3 regions of the Paenibacillus sp. FSL R7-0340 genome follow, and region 3 is predicted to be linked to each of the others. Evidence: riboswitches for the same ligand, from Rfam matches in the RefSeq annotation. Region 3 holds a riboswitch; each other region holds the start of a gene.
The links. Region 3 has a riboswitch for glycine ahead of gcvT (glycine cleavage system aminomethyltransferase GcvT). Riboswitches for the same ligand answer to the same signal wherever they lie in the genome.
Positions count from the first base shown of each region.

Region 1: another riboswitch for glycine. It lies ahead of sdaAB (L-serine ammonia-lyase, iron-sulfur-dependent subunit beta); the one in region 3 lies ahead of gcvT (glycine cleavage system aminomethyltransferase GcvT).
Region 2: another riboswitch for glycine. It lies ahead of MKX59_RS06875 (alanine/glycine:cation symporter family protein); the one in region 3 lies ahead of gcvT (glycine cleavage system aminomethyltransferase GcvT).

Region 1 is NZ_JBBOBY010000002.1:13,401-18,431, reverse strand. It holds gene MKX59_RS22955 (DUF6359 domain-containing protein) at 1-1,475, opposite strand, end outside; glycine riboswitch at 1,690-1,805, shown strand; gene sdaAB (L-serine ammonia-lyase, iron-sulfur-dependent subunit beta) at 2,017-2,706, shown strand; gene sdaAA (L-serine ammonia-lyase, iron-sulfur-dependent, subunit alpha) at 2,696-3,595, shown strand; gene MKX59_RS22940 (Ig-like domain-containing protein) at 3,666-5,031, opposite strand, start outside.
Region 2 is NZ_JBBOBY010000001.1:1,534,268-1,539,298, reverse strand. It holds gene MKX59_RS06885 (carbohydrate ABC transporter permease) at 1-257, shown strand, start outside; gene MKX59_RS06880 (iron-containing alcohol dehydrogenase) at 409-1,581, shown strand; gene MKX59_RS06875 (alanine/glycine:cation symporter family protein) at 1,639-3,057, opposite strand; glycine riboswitch at 3,217-3,311, opposite strand; glycine riboswitch at 3,330-3,406, opposite strand; gene MKX59_RS06870 (glycoside hydrolase family 1 protein) at 3,576-5,031, opposite strand, start outside.
Region 3 is NZ_JBBOBY010000001.1:1,706,279-1,711,309, reverse strand. It holds gene MKX59_RS07670 (PTS mannitol transporter subunit IICB) at 1-698, opposite strand, end outside; gene gcvH (glycine cleavage system protein GcvH) at 1,076-1,474, opposite strand; glycine riboswitch at 1,869-1,967, shown strand; gene gcvT (glycine cleavage system aminomethyltransferase GcvT) at 2,145-3,245, shown strand; gene gcvPA (aminomethyl-transferring glycine dehydrogenase subunit GcvPA) at 3,374-4,729, shown strand; gene gcvPB (aminomethyl-transferring glycine dehydrogenase subunit GcvPB) at 4,726-5,031, shown strand, end outside.

The DNA of each region.
Region 1 (5,031 bases), on a different contig from region 3:
TCAAATGGTAGAAGCTTCGTTGGCTGATCCAGAGTCAAACCTGCCACATCAGACAATTTCGTGTAGTCCTGCTTCCATGCAAGCCATTGAACCGTCTGCACCAGGAAGGTGGAATCATCCACTTCTTTAAAACCATCATATGTCTTCTTCGACTGTCCGTTTTCCTCACGCACATATTTCGGTGTAGCATCTTCTACAGGGGAAGAATCACCGATGAACGCTGCCTTGCCTTGACCTACCTTGGAAATAGCAGCATAAGGTCCTTCCGCACGGCCCCCGCCGTTATAAACTCCCTGGTCTACCGCATTACCCCATTTTTTCGTGCCTGAAGGGATATAAGCAATGCCTTTAGCCTTGGTAGGATCAATAATAGCCAGCGTAGATCCTGCATGCATTGCAATCGAGCGCACACCCTTGGTAATGCCGAAAGATTGATCTGCGGCTACAATGTCGGTAGCATTCACATCACCCAGCGCATTGTAACGGAAACGAACGCCAAAGTTGGCCGCCAGCCAATCGGAGCTTGTTAATCCTTGCATCGCCGGTGATGCAGCTTCTTCTGCAGTCATGCCCTTGGCCGGATTAGTATAGGCTCCACGACGGTAACCATTCATAACCTCGGAGGAATCCCAACGGTTTTTGTTACGGTCCGCATTATAATGATCGGAGATGAAGAAGACGCTCCCCCCGCTATTCACGTATTGCAGCAGTGCAGCCTGCTCGGATGCCTTAAAGGCAACATTCGCTTCACCAATAATGAACACATCATATTGGCGCAACTTATCATATGTTATAGCCTGCTCTCCATAAGTAAAAGGAATGGGACGATTCAATTGGTCTACCGTAAAGCCTACATTACGCAGTCCATTGGCAAAGTCGGAGAAGGCGCCTTCAATGACCCAATCTGCTGCACCAGCGGTCTGTGCGTGCGTATTATCGAACAGCACCTTTTTGCCTTTTCCATCCGGCAGTGTAGTACCGGGTTGACCCGGGTTGCCAGGTTCGCCTGGTTCCCCCGGCTCGCTTCCGCTCACCAGTTCAACAGCGCTTGGGCTTTTCACTCCACCAAAATTATTGTAGGCGCCGAGTGTACCCGTCACACGAATTTTGCTGCCGATCAGCTCAGGATGGCCTGATAGCCCATATTGCCCTCTGTACGCTGAAGTCAGCTGTACATCCAACAGATTAGACGTATTACGTTCATTTGCCTGATCGGCAATCAGTACGTTAAAATCATTCGCGAACGGGGAAGAAAAGTTAGCCGTTTTCGATCCGGTAGCATGTCCGACGATGTAACCTTCCACCGTCACCGTACCTCCACTGCTTTGGCGCTGAAGTGCTTCGGCTACTGTCAATGCTCCCTCCGCCTTGACCTGACCGAATGGAACAAAGATCCCAATCAGCAGTGATACGATCGCTGCTAGATGCAACATCCCTTTTAAGCGTGAACCTGTGAATCGCAAGCCTTTTACCATACGTCAATATCCCTCCTATGATTTCCATAAATATACTTGTCCTTTATCAGATTAGCCGCCAATCTTCTAATTCCTTCCTGGTTTCATCCATAATTATGTAAATTTTAATCTTTTTTATTGGAAACGCACCTGTTTATGTAAAAATTAAACCTGTGATTGACACCGAGCACGGCATACATTACGCTAAGAAAGACATGTAGAACGGTATACGCGAATGAAGATGACGGGAGAGTCTGTCCAGGGAGCCTACGCTCTGGCGGCACCGAAGGAGCAAGACGCCAGCACCCGGCTGGCGGATAATCTCTCAGGTCCATGTATCGTCATCTGACGCAACTCTGGAGAGAGCGCAAGCCACCCAAGGGGTAAGGCGGTAAGAACACCGCACGAAACTCTCAGGTAACGAGGACAGAGATAAGGGAAACTTCCTTATCCTGTCCTTTTTTGTGCTCACATTGTGCGTCAGCATTAGGAACCGTCATAACCGCGCAAAGACGCGGAAATACCATATAGTATGGTATTAGAACATACAGGGGGCCACACCATGCGTTTCAAAGATGTATTTTCTATTATCGGTCCGGCCATGACCGGACCTTCCAGTTCACACACCGCAGGCGCGGTGCGGCTCGCACGCGTTGCCCGGCACTGGCTCGGGACGCAGCCTGACCGTGCCCGCATGACGCTGTACGGCTCCTTTGCCGACACGTATAAAGGACACGGTACAGACCTGGCGCTCATCGCAGGGCTGCTTAATTACGATACGGACGATCACCGGATTCCGGATGCCGAGCAATGGGCAGAGCAAGCCGGGATGGCCGTGGAATTCGCCGTCAGCGGACTCCCCGCGCCACATCCGAACACTGTCCGTTTCGAGCTGTGGAAGGGCGAGGATCAGCGCACACTGTTGGGCTCCTCCATCGGCGGCGGCAGCATCCATGTCCAGCAGCTCAACGAATTCCGGGTCAATCTGACCGGGGAGCTGCCTACGCTGGTGCTTCTCCACTCGGATAAGCCCGGTACATTGGGCGCGATAACTTCAGCGCTGGGCGCGGCCCACATTAACATTGCCTATATGCACGTAGATCGCAAAGGCCGGGATGGTGAAGCACTCACCGCCATTGAAACGGACAGTTCTGCTCCAGCTGAACTGATTGCGGAACTGCGTTCTTTACCTCATATGTATGAAATTAAGATGATTAATTTGAAAAAAGGAGCTGAATCCGATGCGGTTTAGCCATCTGCATGAAATCAGCGCTTTATGCGCTGAAGAATCCACCACAATTGGCCGTTTGATGATTCAAGAGCAGGTACAAGAGACGAATACAACGGAGGAAGAAATCTTTCGCCAAATGTCTGATTATTATGAAGTCATGAAGGAAGCCGTTCATCGCGGTCAGACACAAGACACCGTATCCCGCAGTGGATTGACGGGCGGTGACGGCAAGCGCCTAGCCGAGTATCTGCGGTCAGGGGAAACCTGCTCCGGCGATGCCTCCGCGCTGGCCATGGCTTATGCCCTCTCTGTGTCGGAGGTAAATGCATCCATGGGTCGTATTGTCGCCACGCCTACCGCAGGCTCATGTGGGGTTATCCCTGGTGTGTTCATCAGTGCGCAGGAGCGGTTCGGCTGGGATGATGAGCATATGGTGAAAGGCCTGTTCGCCGCTGGAGCCATTGGCTACGTGATCGCCAACAACTCCTTCATTTCTGGCGCGGAGGGAGGCTGTCAGGCTGAGATTGGTTCAGCTATCGGGATGGCTGCTGGCGCTATGGTCGAGCTGCGTGGTGGTACGCCTGAACAGGCTGTTCACGCCGTGGGCCTCGCTCTTAAGAACACGCTCGGCCTGATTTGCGATCCCGTCGCCGGACTCGTGGAGATTCCGTGCATCGTGCGCAACGGGCTGGGAGCCGTGACTGCGCTTGCCGCAGCGGATATGGCTTTGGCGGGTGTGCGCAGCGCTATTCCGTCTGACGAAGTCATTGACGTGATGCTTGAAGTCGGCAGTGCGATGCCGTCGAAGCACCGCGAGACCGCCAAAGGCGGCTTGGCCCAGACGCCGACTGGCAAGCGTTTGACTGAATCACTTACACGCAACACACCGACCAAGAAGGATAAGTCATAATCTATAAGAGGTAGCCTCCTTAAAAAAAAGAGCAAGCATGTCGTCCTTGGACGTATGCTTGCTCTCTTTTTTACTGAACGGTTACCTGTATCTTCGTCATTTTACCTGCATATTTCACAGTAATTACTGCTTTGCCCTTGCCCTGTGCCTTAATGTTACCGTCTTTGACGGTCGCAACAACAATTCTGGACGAGGACCAGACAGCCGGTTTGGAAACATCCTTCTCCGACTCATCCTTATACGTGGCTGTAGCCGTAACCTTGGCCAGCTGTCCTGCCTTCAAATTCAAAGCAACTTCGTCTGTTTGCAGATATTTAAGCGTATCAACATCCACGGGTACGCTGATTACCTTCCCGCCAAACTTCGCCTGAATGTTAGCTTTACCGTAGCTAACCGCAGTAACCTGACCCTTTTTAACAGTGGCTACCTTATAATTAGACGTTTTCCATTCAGCTTGGGCCGTAACGTCCTTTTCTTTACCATCACTCGATTTAACCACAATCGCGATGGTTTTTTGATCTCCGGATTTAAGTGACAACGCGATTGCATCCGCTTCAATCTTTTGCGCTACGTCCACTTCTACCGTAAACGTAATGTTTTGCTTGCCATATGAAGCAGTCACCGTTGCCTTACCGCTACCATTCGCTTTGATCAAACCTTCGCTAACTTCAACCACTTTTACATTGCTCGTTGTCCAGGTGGCGTCCTTGGTTACATCTGTTTTTGTACCGCCACTCTTAACTCCTGTTACTTTCAGCTGCTTCGTTTCCTGAGCACCAAGCGCAATTACACGCGAGTCTGTTTCCAGACGGTCTACAAGGCCTACTTGTACGTTAATCGTCAGTTTTTTGCCATTATAGGTCGCTGTAATAACCGCTTTACCAGCGGATTTACCCGTAATCGTTCCTTTGGACACAGAAGCAATATCTTCCGCGCTTGAAGCCCATTCTGCATCCTGTGTTACATCTTCCTTACGCCCATCCGCATAAGTAGCCGTCAAAGTTGCAGTATAGTCCTCATCAATATCAATCGTTGCCGTTTTGGAGGACAGAGACAGATCACCGGGTACATTTACGGATACCGTAGCTGTAACTGTTTTGCCACCATAAGAAGCGGTGATCGTAGCCTCACCTGTTTTATAACCCGTGACTTCTCCCGCACTGACAAAAGCGATATCTTCATTGCTGGACTTCCACTCTGCCTTACTTGTGATATCTTCTTCCGTACCTGTTACATACGTTGCGGTCAGCTTGAGCTTTTTGGATTCCTTGGCATTCAGGCTCAGCTTGTCCTCACTCAAATCCAAATATCTGGAGGTTTCGACATCTGTCTTGATCGAAACAGTCTTATCTCCATACTTAGCGGTCACCGTAGCCGAACCCGCTCCAATGGCCATAATCGTTCCCTTATTCACAGTCGCAATTTTTTCATCGCTT
Region 2 (5,031 bases), 170 kb from region 3:
GTCCTGCGTTCGCTTTTCTCGGCGCGTTTACCTTTATAGGAGCCTGGAATGATTATTTATGGCCGCTAATCGTCTTAACGGATGAGCGTAAATTCACGCTCCAGATTGCACTGTCACAATTGAACGGGATTTACAATACGGATTATGCGATGGTCATTGCGGGCACCCTGCTGGCTGTACTGCCACTTATTATTTTATTTCTTTTCATTAGCCGCCAGTTTATTTCCGATCTTGCCGCCGGAGCGGTCAAAGATTAGATTTACTTGAATTCCCTTATTCATTTCATGTATAATGGTTAATCGTCATTTCAAATAGCTTACATGATGAAGTTAGGTATCCAACAGGCAATCAGGTTAAGCGATTTACGATTTGAACATGAACAATGAAGAACTGAGGGAAACTTACCAGATGAACAAATTCACATATTATAACCCCACCAAATTAATTTTTGGAGACAATCAAATTGAAGAACTCCAGCAGGAACTGCTGAATTACGGCAAAAACATTTTGCTGGTATATGGAGGCGGAAGTGTCAAACGAAATGGTCTATATGACCAGGTATTAAACGCGTTAGAACCGCTACATCTGAACATTCATGAATTGTCCGGCGTAGAACCGAATCCGCGCTTGTCCACCGTTAAGAAGGGTATCGACATTTGCCGAAATGAAAAAATCGACTTCTTACTTGCTGTAGGCGGTGGAAGCGTTATTGATTGCACCAAAGCCATCGCAGCAGGGGCTGAATATGACGGCGATGTGTGGGATATTATCAACAAAAAGCACATGCCGACCCAGGCTCTGCCATTCGGCACCATCCTCACACTCGCCGCCACCGGTTCAGAAATGAATCCGGATTCTGTTATCACCAACTGGGAAACGAACGAAAAATACGTATGGGGCAGCGCGGTAACGCATCCGAAATTCTCGATTCTGGACCCAAAAAACACCTTCTCTGTGCCACGTGATCAGACGGTATATGGCATGGTGGATATGATGAGCCATGTGTTTGAACAATATTTTCACAATGTTAAAAATACACCGTTGCAAGATCGTATGTGCTTTTCCGTGTTGCAAACCGTGATCGAAACTGCACCTAAGCTGCTGGAGGATTTGCACAACTACGAGCATCGTGAAACGATTTTATATGCCGGAACGATTGCCCTTAACGGAACACTACAAATGGGCTACTTCGGGGACTGGGCTTCGCATACGATTGAACATGCATTATCCGCTGTATATGATATTCCTCATGCTGGCGGTCTGGCGATCCTGTTCCCCAACTGGATGAGACATACGGTGGATCAGGATGCTGCACGCATGAAGCGGCTGATGCTCAGCATGTTTGATTTAGATACCACTGGTAAAACGGATAAGGAAATTGCTTTGGAGGGGATTGATCGCCTGAGTGCATTCTGGACAAGTCTCGGTGCCCCTTCCACCCTGGCCGATTACAATATTAATGATGAGCAATTGGAAAAAGTCGCAAACATTGCAGCCCGTGAAATGGAATACGGAGGCTTCGGTAATTATAAAAAGCTGAACCAAGAAGATATTTCAGCTATTTTGCACGCATCGTTATAACATTCAAAAGGGAGTGTCCTCAAGCCTGTGATGACTGAGGGCACTCCCTTTTGGAATTTATGAATTAACCGTTTGTCCTTTTTCTTCTACTTGGATAGCTGCCCCTACACTGGCACCTGCAAGAATGCCCTTTTTCTTACTAGAATTCAGAGAATCCATATAGGTTCGGGTTTCTGCGACTACAATTCCTGATAAGCCGAGCAGGGCAATCAGGTTCGGGAAAGCCATCATTGCGTTAAAGATATCTGCCAGCAGCCAAATCGCATCCAGTTTAATGAACGCGCCCCCGGCAACCAGTAGGATGAACAGATAGCGGTATGGCTTAATCCACTTGACCCCAAGCAAATATTCAACACAGCGTTCCCCGTAATAGTTCCAGCCGAGCATGGTGGTGAACGCAAACATAATCAGAATGATTGTGAGCAGTTCTGCCCCCAGCGGGAATGCGCTGGAAAATGCTTGCTGAGTCATCAGGCCCGCATCGGTAGGCCCGCTCCACACACCACTAACCAGTAGCGTCAACCCGGTCATCACACAAATAACCATCGTATCAATAAACACGCCTGTCATGGAAATTAGCCCTTGCTCCGCAGGCCATTTGGTTTTGGCAGCTGCGGCTGCAATCGGTGCGCTTCCCAATCCGGCCTCATTGGCAAAAATACCTCTGGCTACCCCACTTCGCATCGCCAGCATAATCGTAGCTCCGGCAAATCCGCCCGTTGCAGATGTAGTTGAAAATGCCGAATGGAGCACCAGCGCAATTGCGGCAGGTAGTTGGTCAGCAAACCGAATCAGTACGATGAGACAGATCAGTACGTACAAGCCTGTTTTAAAAGGAACGACCTTCGTCGATACCTTGGCAATGCTTTTGAGTCCTCCAATAGTAACAAGTCCTGTAAGGATAGCAATAATCAGTGCCGTTACAATGGGCGGAACGCCAAAACTGTTTTCGGTCGAAGATACAATCGCTTTGACCTGCGGAAACGTTCCAATCCCGAACAACGCTACCAGCATGCCCGAAAAAGCAAACAGCATCGCCAGCGGTTTAAAACGGCGTCCCAGACCTTTCTCAATATAATACATCGGGCCGCCGGAAAATTGCCCATTCCGATCCTTCACCCGGTATTTTACCGCAAGTACACCTTCCGCATATTTCGTCGCCATCCCAAAAAAGGCTGCAACGACCATCCAGAACAAGGCACCCGGCCCGCCCAGCTTAATGGCTGTCGCTACGCCGACAATACTTCCTGTGCCAACTGTAGCCGCCAACGCTGTACTCAAAGCCGCAAAACTACTTACATCCCCGCTGCCTTCATTCGGGGCCTTACCGATCAGCTTGATCGCCAGGGGCAGGCGGAATACCTGCAGCATCTTCAAACGTATGGTCAGCCACAACCCCGTTCCCATGACAAGAATGATGAGAGGCGCCCCCCATATCCAACTGCTAATCGCTTCTAACACATGTACCAAATTCATTTCAACCCGCTCCTCCAGCATATTAGAAAACAAAAAAGAGTCAAATCCGCTGATTCGACTCCTGGAGAGGTTAAAGGCACGAAAAAATACAACCATCTTGCGCAGGTTTCTGCCTCTAATAGCTTATAAAAAAGCCTAGGGCATTCCCTGTCACAGGTTATTCGCGTCTCTGTCCTTTTGCCTGAGAGTTTAAGCAGATGTTCTCTGCGGTGCACCTTCGGCGCCCAATTAAGGGTCTCTCCAGAGTTCTGTCCGTTTACGGTCCCCGCTTGTTGCTGTAATCAGCCTAAGCACCTGAGAGTTTTGCCCCTTCGGTCGGAACTTTCGTTCCATCTCCCGCAAACATCAACCAGACATATGAAATTTTTATTTATTATACAGAAAACTTTCAGCTTATTACAAGTGAAAAGTTTGTGAAGCCCTCTGAAACATTATTATTATGTCTATCAAAAAAAGCGGGTACAGCAGATTGCATCCTTAGGATGTCCTCTGCTATACCCGCCCGAGAAAATTTGGAATTACAATTCTTCACCATTGGTTGCTATCACATTTTTATACCAGTTAAATGAGTCCTTTTTGGAGCGTTTGAGCGTTCCGTTACCGTCATCATCCAGATCAACGTAAATAAATCCGTAGCGCTTGGACATTTCGGAAGTAGACATGCTCACAAGGTCGATAGGACCCCAGCTGGTGTAACCAATCAGATCAACACCGTCGGCAATCGCTTCCTTCATTTGGGCAATATGCTGACGCAAGTAATCAATGCGATACGTATCATGCACAGAGCCGTCTTCTTCCACCTTATCATACGCACCCAAACCATTTTCCACGATGAACAGCGGCTTTTGGTAGCGGTCATAAAACGTGTTCAGCGTAACACGCAGGCCGATCGGATCAATTTGCCATCCCCAGTCAGAGGACTGTAAATATGGATTTTTCACGCCGCCAATCAGGTTTCCTGCTGCTTTCTCGCCTTCTGGACCTGCAGATACGGTCAAGGTCATGTAGTAGCTGAATGAGATATAATCGACCGTGTTATTTTTTAAAATTTCGGCATCGCCTGGTTCTGTGTGTATAACAACATTATTTTCTTCAAAATAACGATCCATGTAGTTGGAATATTCCCCACGGGCATGCACATCCGTAAAGAACAGGTTCATCTGATTTTCATGCTGGGCTTTCAGTATATCCTGTGGGTTACACGTATGTGGGTAGCTTTCCAAACGAGCCAGCATACAGCCGATTTGAGAGCCCGGGATGATCTCATGTCCTCGTTTTGTCGCCAGTGCACTAGCTACAAATTGATGATGCAGTGCTTGGTATATCGCTTGCTGCTTGTTTTCTACGCGGTCAATGACCACCCCGCCACCAGTAAACGGACTCATGGTCATTACATTGATTTCATTAAAAGTCAGCCAGTATTTTACTTTATCCTTATAACGCGTGAACACAGTTTCGGCATAATTTACGTAGTGCTGTATAACTTCACGACCCAGCCAGCCATTATACTTCTGAGTCAAACCCAGCGGTGTCTCATAATGTGACAATGTTACCAGCGGTTCAATACCATATTTGCGCAGCTCATCAAATACATTATCGTAGAATTGCAGTCCCGCTTCATTCGGCTCGGCATCATAGCCATTCGGGAAAATCCGCGACCAGTTGATGGACATACGAAATACCTTAAAGCCCATTTCCGCGAACAATGCAATATCTTCTTTGTAGTGGTGGAAGAAGTCCACACCTTCACGTTTTGGAAAACGGGCATTGACTTTGCCTGCCAAAATGTCTTCGAGTCGCTCGGACGAAATCTCCATAGCATGATCGTTCTTGCGCTCTGCTTTGGGTACATAGGCAACCATGTCCGCACTGGACAATCCTTTTCCATCTACGTCAAAAGCACCTTCCAATTGGTTGGCTGCGGTTGCCCCGCCCCACAAGAAGTTTTTCGGAAATCCTTTTAGCGTCTTCGTC
Region 3 (5,031 bases):
CCCGGCCCAGGGTTGGATTCCAGCATAAACAGTACGGATTTTCCTGTTCTTGCAGCTTCCTCTAACGCAATCGGACTCAATACTCCGTGATTCAGCGCGTTGTTTAAAAATAATACTTTTCCGGGCTCAATAATGAGGTTGACAAGCGGCAATAGCCCTGCGTTCACGAGGAACTGTACCCCTGCCGACAACACTTGACTGATCATTTGTACAATCGGGCCAATCGCCACATGGGCAAGCAGCGCTAGAATGGCACCGATAATTCCGGCCGAAAAGTTATTGACCAGCATTTCAAAGCCTGATCTGACTTTGCCTTCAATGGCCTTGTCGAACTTCTTCAATATCCACGCAGCCAGCGGACCAGCTACCATCGCGCCCAGGAACATCGGGATATCGGCTCCCACTATGACACCCATCGTCATAATGGCACCAATCACACCTCCACGCTGTCCGTGAATCATCGTGCCCCCTGTATAACCGATCAGTAACGGCAACAAATAATTTTTCATCGGGTCAACCAATTGTGCAAAACCTTCATTCGGGAACCATCCGGTCGGAATAAAGAGTGCCGTAATCAGCCCCCACGCAATAAATGCTCCCATATTGGGCATAACCATACCGCTAAGAAAACGGCCAAAACGCTGTACGGCGACACGAGTGCCTCCTTTTGAACTTGGCTTTGCGTCCAATGTACTCATATTCAAATCCTCCTTGTAGGTAAGCATCACTACCTTTTCTTAAAATTCATACTAAATGACAGCGCTATCTTCATCAACGAAATGAAAACGTACTTTCGTCATGAACGTTGATGACAACATTTAAATTTAAATTATCCGGGAAGGTATTATACCTGCATAATTCTTCTTAATATGACCTGTAGCTATAGAAATTAGTCGAAAAACCGTGCTGGATTATGTATGATTCTTATATGGGGACAACCCTCTAAATCAGAATAAAACACGTAATTACGTTTGCAAAAAGACAAAAAAATAGCCGCTACGTCAAATCATAGCGACTATTTTATACAAAAATCGAGCAGACAAATAACCCTCTTACTCCATACTACAATGCTCCATTATTGCTCGTCGGAAATCAACTGCTCATACTGATCCGCAGACAGTAGCTTGCCCAAGGCTTCCTCCACATCTTTATCCATCTCTACTTCGATCATCCAACCTTTTTCATAGGGAGATTCATTCACTAGCTCAGGTGTACTTTCCAGCGTTTCATTCACTTTTAGTATGGTTCCCGTCACCGGAGCAAAAAGGTCGGATACTGTCTTCACCGATTCAATCGTACCGATCTCCGCTCCCTGCTCAATCGTTGCTCCCGCCTCAGGTAATTCTACAAAAACAATATCACCCAGTTGATGCTGTGCAAAGTCTGTAATACCAATTCGTACCGTTCCATTCTCTGTCCGCTGAACCCACTCATGTTCGTCTGTATACCAAAGTTGCTGCTTTACTTCACCCATTCTGTTCCCCTCACTTCCATATGAATAAAATCGCTTTTGCTCACCTGTACTAGACAGGTTAAGATTATGACAACAAGAACACTCATGTCAATAATACTAACAAAAATACTTCATATCACCTCATATAGCGTACTATATAAAAATATGATAGCTTATAACAAACGCTTACATATCCTTATTTATATATTAAATGTTTTTTCTATTGTTTTTGATGACATTTTTATTGACATTTTGAATGAATTTGCGTATTAATGGGTTATAGCAAATGCTTTGGGAAACACCCCGACAACTGCAAACGCGGATGAACGCGGAGGGAGAGACTGCCAAAAAGATTCGCATAGCTGTTGCCGCTTGTGAGACATAAGTGCACGCGAATCGGATCAGGTTGTTATCTGCAAAGCCAGGTAATATACCGTTGATCCCGAAGGTAGCGCCGAAGGAGTAAACCTGCATTGCAGGTGAATCTCTCAGGCAAAAGGACCTCTGCCGGACGCATCTCTGGAGAGCATTCGCTATTGGAGCGGATCACCCAAGGGGAAACCCGGTACATACCGGGGTAACTTTCTGGTATCAAGGACAGAGCTGAAAAAAAGAGTGTAGACTGCCGTCTATACGTTTTTTTCGGCCTGTCTTTTTTGTTTAGCCGATCACACCGGATAGGAGTGGAATAATGACTAATTTGCGAAAAACACCGCTATATTCGTCCTACGGGACGCAGTCTGGGGTTCGTTGTATTGACTTTGGCGGCTGGGAGCTCCCGGTTCAGTTTAGCGGCATTCAAAAGGAGCATGAGGCCGTCCGGCAACGTGCGGGTTTATTCGATGTATCGCATATGGGCGAATTTTTGGTTGAAGGCAAAGAGGCCGAAGCTTTTCTGCAAAGGGTGACCACGAATGATGTCAGCCAGTTGGAACCAGGTCAGGCACAATATTCACTCCTGTGTTACCCCGATGGAGGGGTAGTAGACGACCTACTTGTTTACTGCAAAGGACCGGAACGCTACATGCTCGTTGTGAACGCATCCAACATCGATAAGGATTGGGATTGGCTAATTCGCCATATGCCTGCATCCGTTCACATGGAGAATGTGTCTGATGCGATAGCATTGCTAGCGTTGCAAGGACCGGAGGCAGCACGTATTGCCGCAGCCGTGGCAGATACGGACATTACGAATCTGGCATCTTTCCGCTTCCATGAGAATGTGCCATTGTTCGGAGCAAAAGCACTGGTCTCACGAACCGGATATACGGGCGAAGACGGTTTTGAATTTTATATACCTGCTGCGGAAGCACCAGCCGTATGGGAGGGTTTGCTTCGTTCCGGTGAGTCGTATGGGCTGATTCCCGCTGGACTTGGTGCTCGGGATACACTACGCTTTGAGGCACGGTTGCCGCTATATGGTCAGGAGTTATCTGCCACGATTTCACCACTCGAAGCTGGTCTAGGTTTCTTCGTCAAGCTGAATAAAGGAGATTTTATCGGTAGAGAAGCACTGCAACGTCAGAAAGAACAAGGGATTCCTCGCAAATTGATCGGGCTGGAAATGATTGATCGCGGTATCCCACGCGCCCATTACCCGGTATTCGCAGAAGGACAACACATTGGTGAGGTCACAACGGGGACTCAGTCGCCCACCTTGAAGCGTAATCTGGGCCTCGCCTTGGTGGACAGTCGTTTTAGCGCCCTCTCCACACCGTTGGAGGTTGAGATTCGTGGCAAACGCCTGCGTGCCGAGGTGGTGGCAACACCCTTTTATAAACGCCCGCGCTGATCTTAAACTCTTTTTATTTCTATAAAGCAAATATGTCAGATATGAACTTCTGGGTTTTTCATCTCACACACTTTTTTATTAGCTAATTTACGATCTAAAATCTTGCTTTTCGAAAGGAGTCAGAACCTATGAAGCAGCATCGTTATCTCCCTATGACTGAACAGGATCAAACCGAAATGCTGCGTGTGGTGGGTGTATCATCTATTGATGATTTATTCAGTGACATTCCAGAGGCCATTCGATATCAAGGGGAACTGCCTCTCTCTTCTCGACTCGATGAGAAAGCCTTAACCCGCCACTTGGCCGAGCTGGCCGGACACAACGCCAATACAGACACACATGCCAGCTTCCTTGGCGCAGGAATTTATGATCATCATATTCCGTCCGTCATCCAGCACATCACTTCACGCTCGGAATTCTATACAGCCTACACCCCCTATCAGCCGGAAGTAAGCCAAGGCGAGCTACAAGCCATTTTCGAGTTTCAGTCGTATATTTGCGAATTGACGGGCATGGCTGTAGCTAATGCCAGCATGTACGACGGAGCGACTGCACTGGCGGAAGCGGGCTCACTGTCCGCCGCAGCTACCCGCCGTAAACAGCTTATCGTATCAAGGTCCGTCCATCCGGAGGCACGTCAGGTATTGGCAGCCTATGCACGCGGATTGGATTTGGACATCGTGGAGATCGGCTGTTCGGACGGCGTAACGGATGCTGATGCGCTAGCGGCAGCCGTATCGGAACAGACCGCGGCTGTTTTGGTCCAAAGCCCCAACTTTTTCGGAGCCGTGGAAAACCTGAAGCCGATGGCTGACCTCATCCATGCGCACAAAGGTCTTTTGGTCGTCAGTGCCAATCCACTAGCACTTGGCTTGCTGGAAACACCCGGCAAACAGGGCGCGGATATTGTGGTAGGAGACGCACAGCCACTTGGCATCTCCTCTTCTCTCGGCGGTCCGACCTGTGGATACTTTGCCGTTTCTCAGGCACATATGCGCCGTATCCCCGGCCGTATTGTGGGTCAGACCACAGACCGCAACGGTAAACGCGGCTTCGTGCTGACCTTGCAAGCGCGGGAACAGCATATCCGCCGCGAAAAGGCCACCTCTAACATTTGCTCCAACCAAGCGTTGCTAGCTTTATCTGCATCTGTATACTTGTCTGTCATGGGTAGACAGGGGATCAAGGAAGTAGCCGAGCTAAATTTGCATAAAAGCCGTTATGCTTTAGAGCAATTGCTGAGCTTGAAGGGCGTAACTGCCTCGTTTAACGCACCGACCTTTAACGAGTTTGCCCTTAGACTGCCTGAGGGTACGGATATGAGCAAACTCCAGGCCGAGCTGCTAGCTGCTGGATTTATCGCTGGCTACGATTTGGGCCGGGACTATGAGGAACTTGCTGGTCACATGTTGATTGCCGTGACGGAGCAAAGAACCAAAGAAGAGATTGACCAATTTGTACACACCTTGGGGGGATTGCTATGACACACACCGGACAGGATCAGAAACAAGGGCTGTTGAAGGAACACGATCAAGCGCTCATCTTTGAATTGAGCCGTCCGGGTCGCATCGCCTATTCCCTTCCCGAGTGCGACGTTCCCCGTCGCCCGGTGGCAGAGCTTTTGCCAGATTATGCGCTGCGCAGCGAACCTGCGGCATTACCCGAGGTATACGAAGTAGACGTTATTCGGCATTATACTTCCTTGTCCCGGCGCAATTTCGGCGTGGACAACGGATTTTATCCGCTCGGCTCCTGTACGATGAAATACAATCCAAAAGTGAATGAG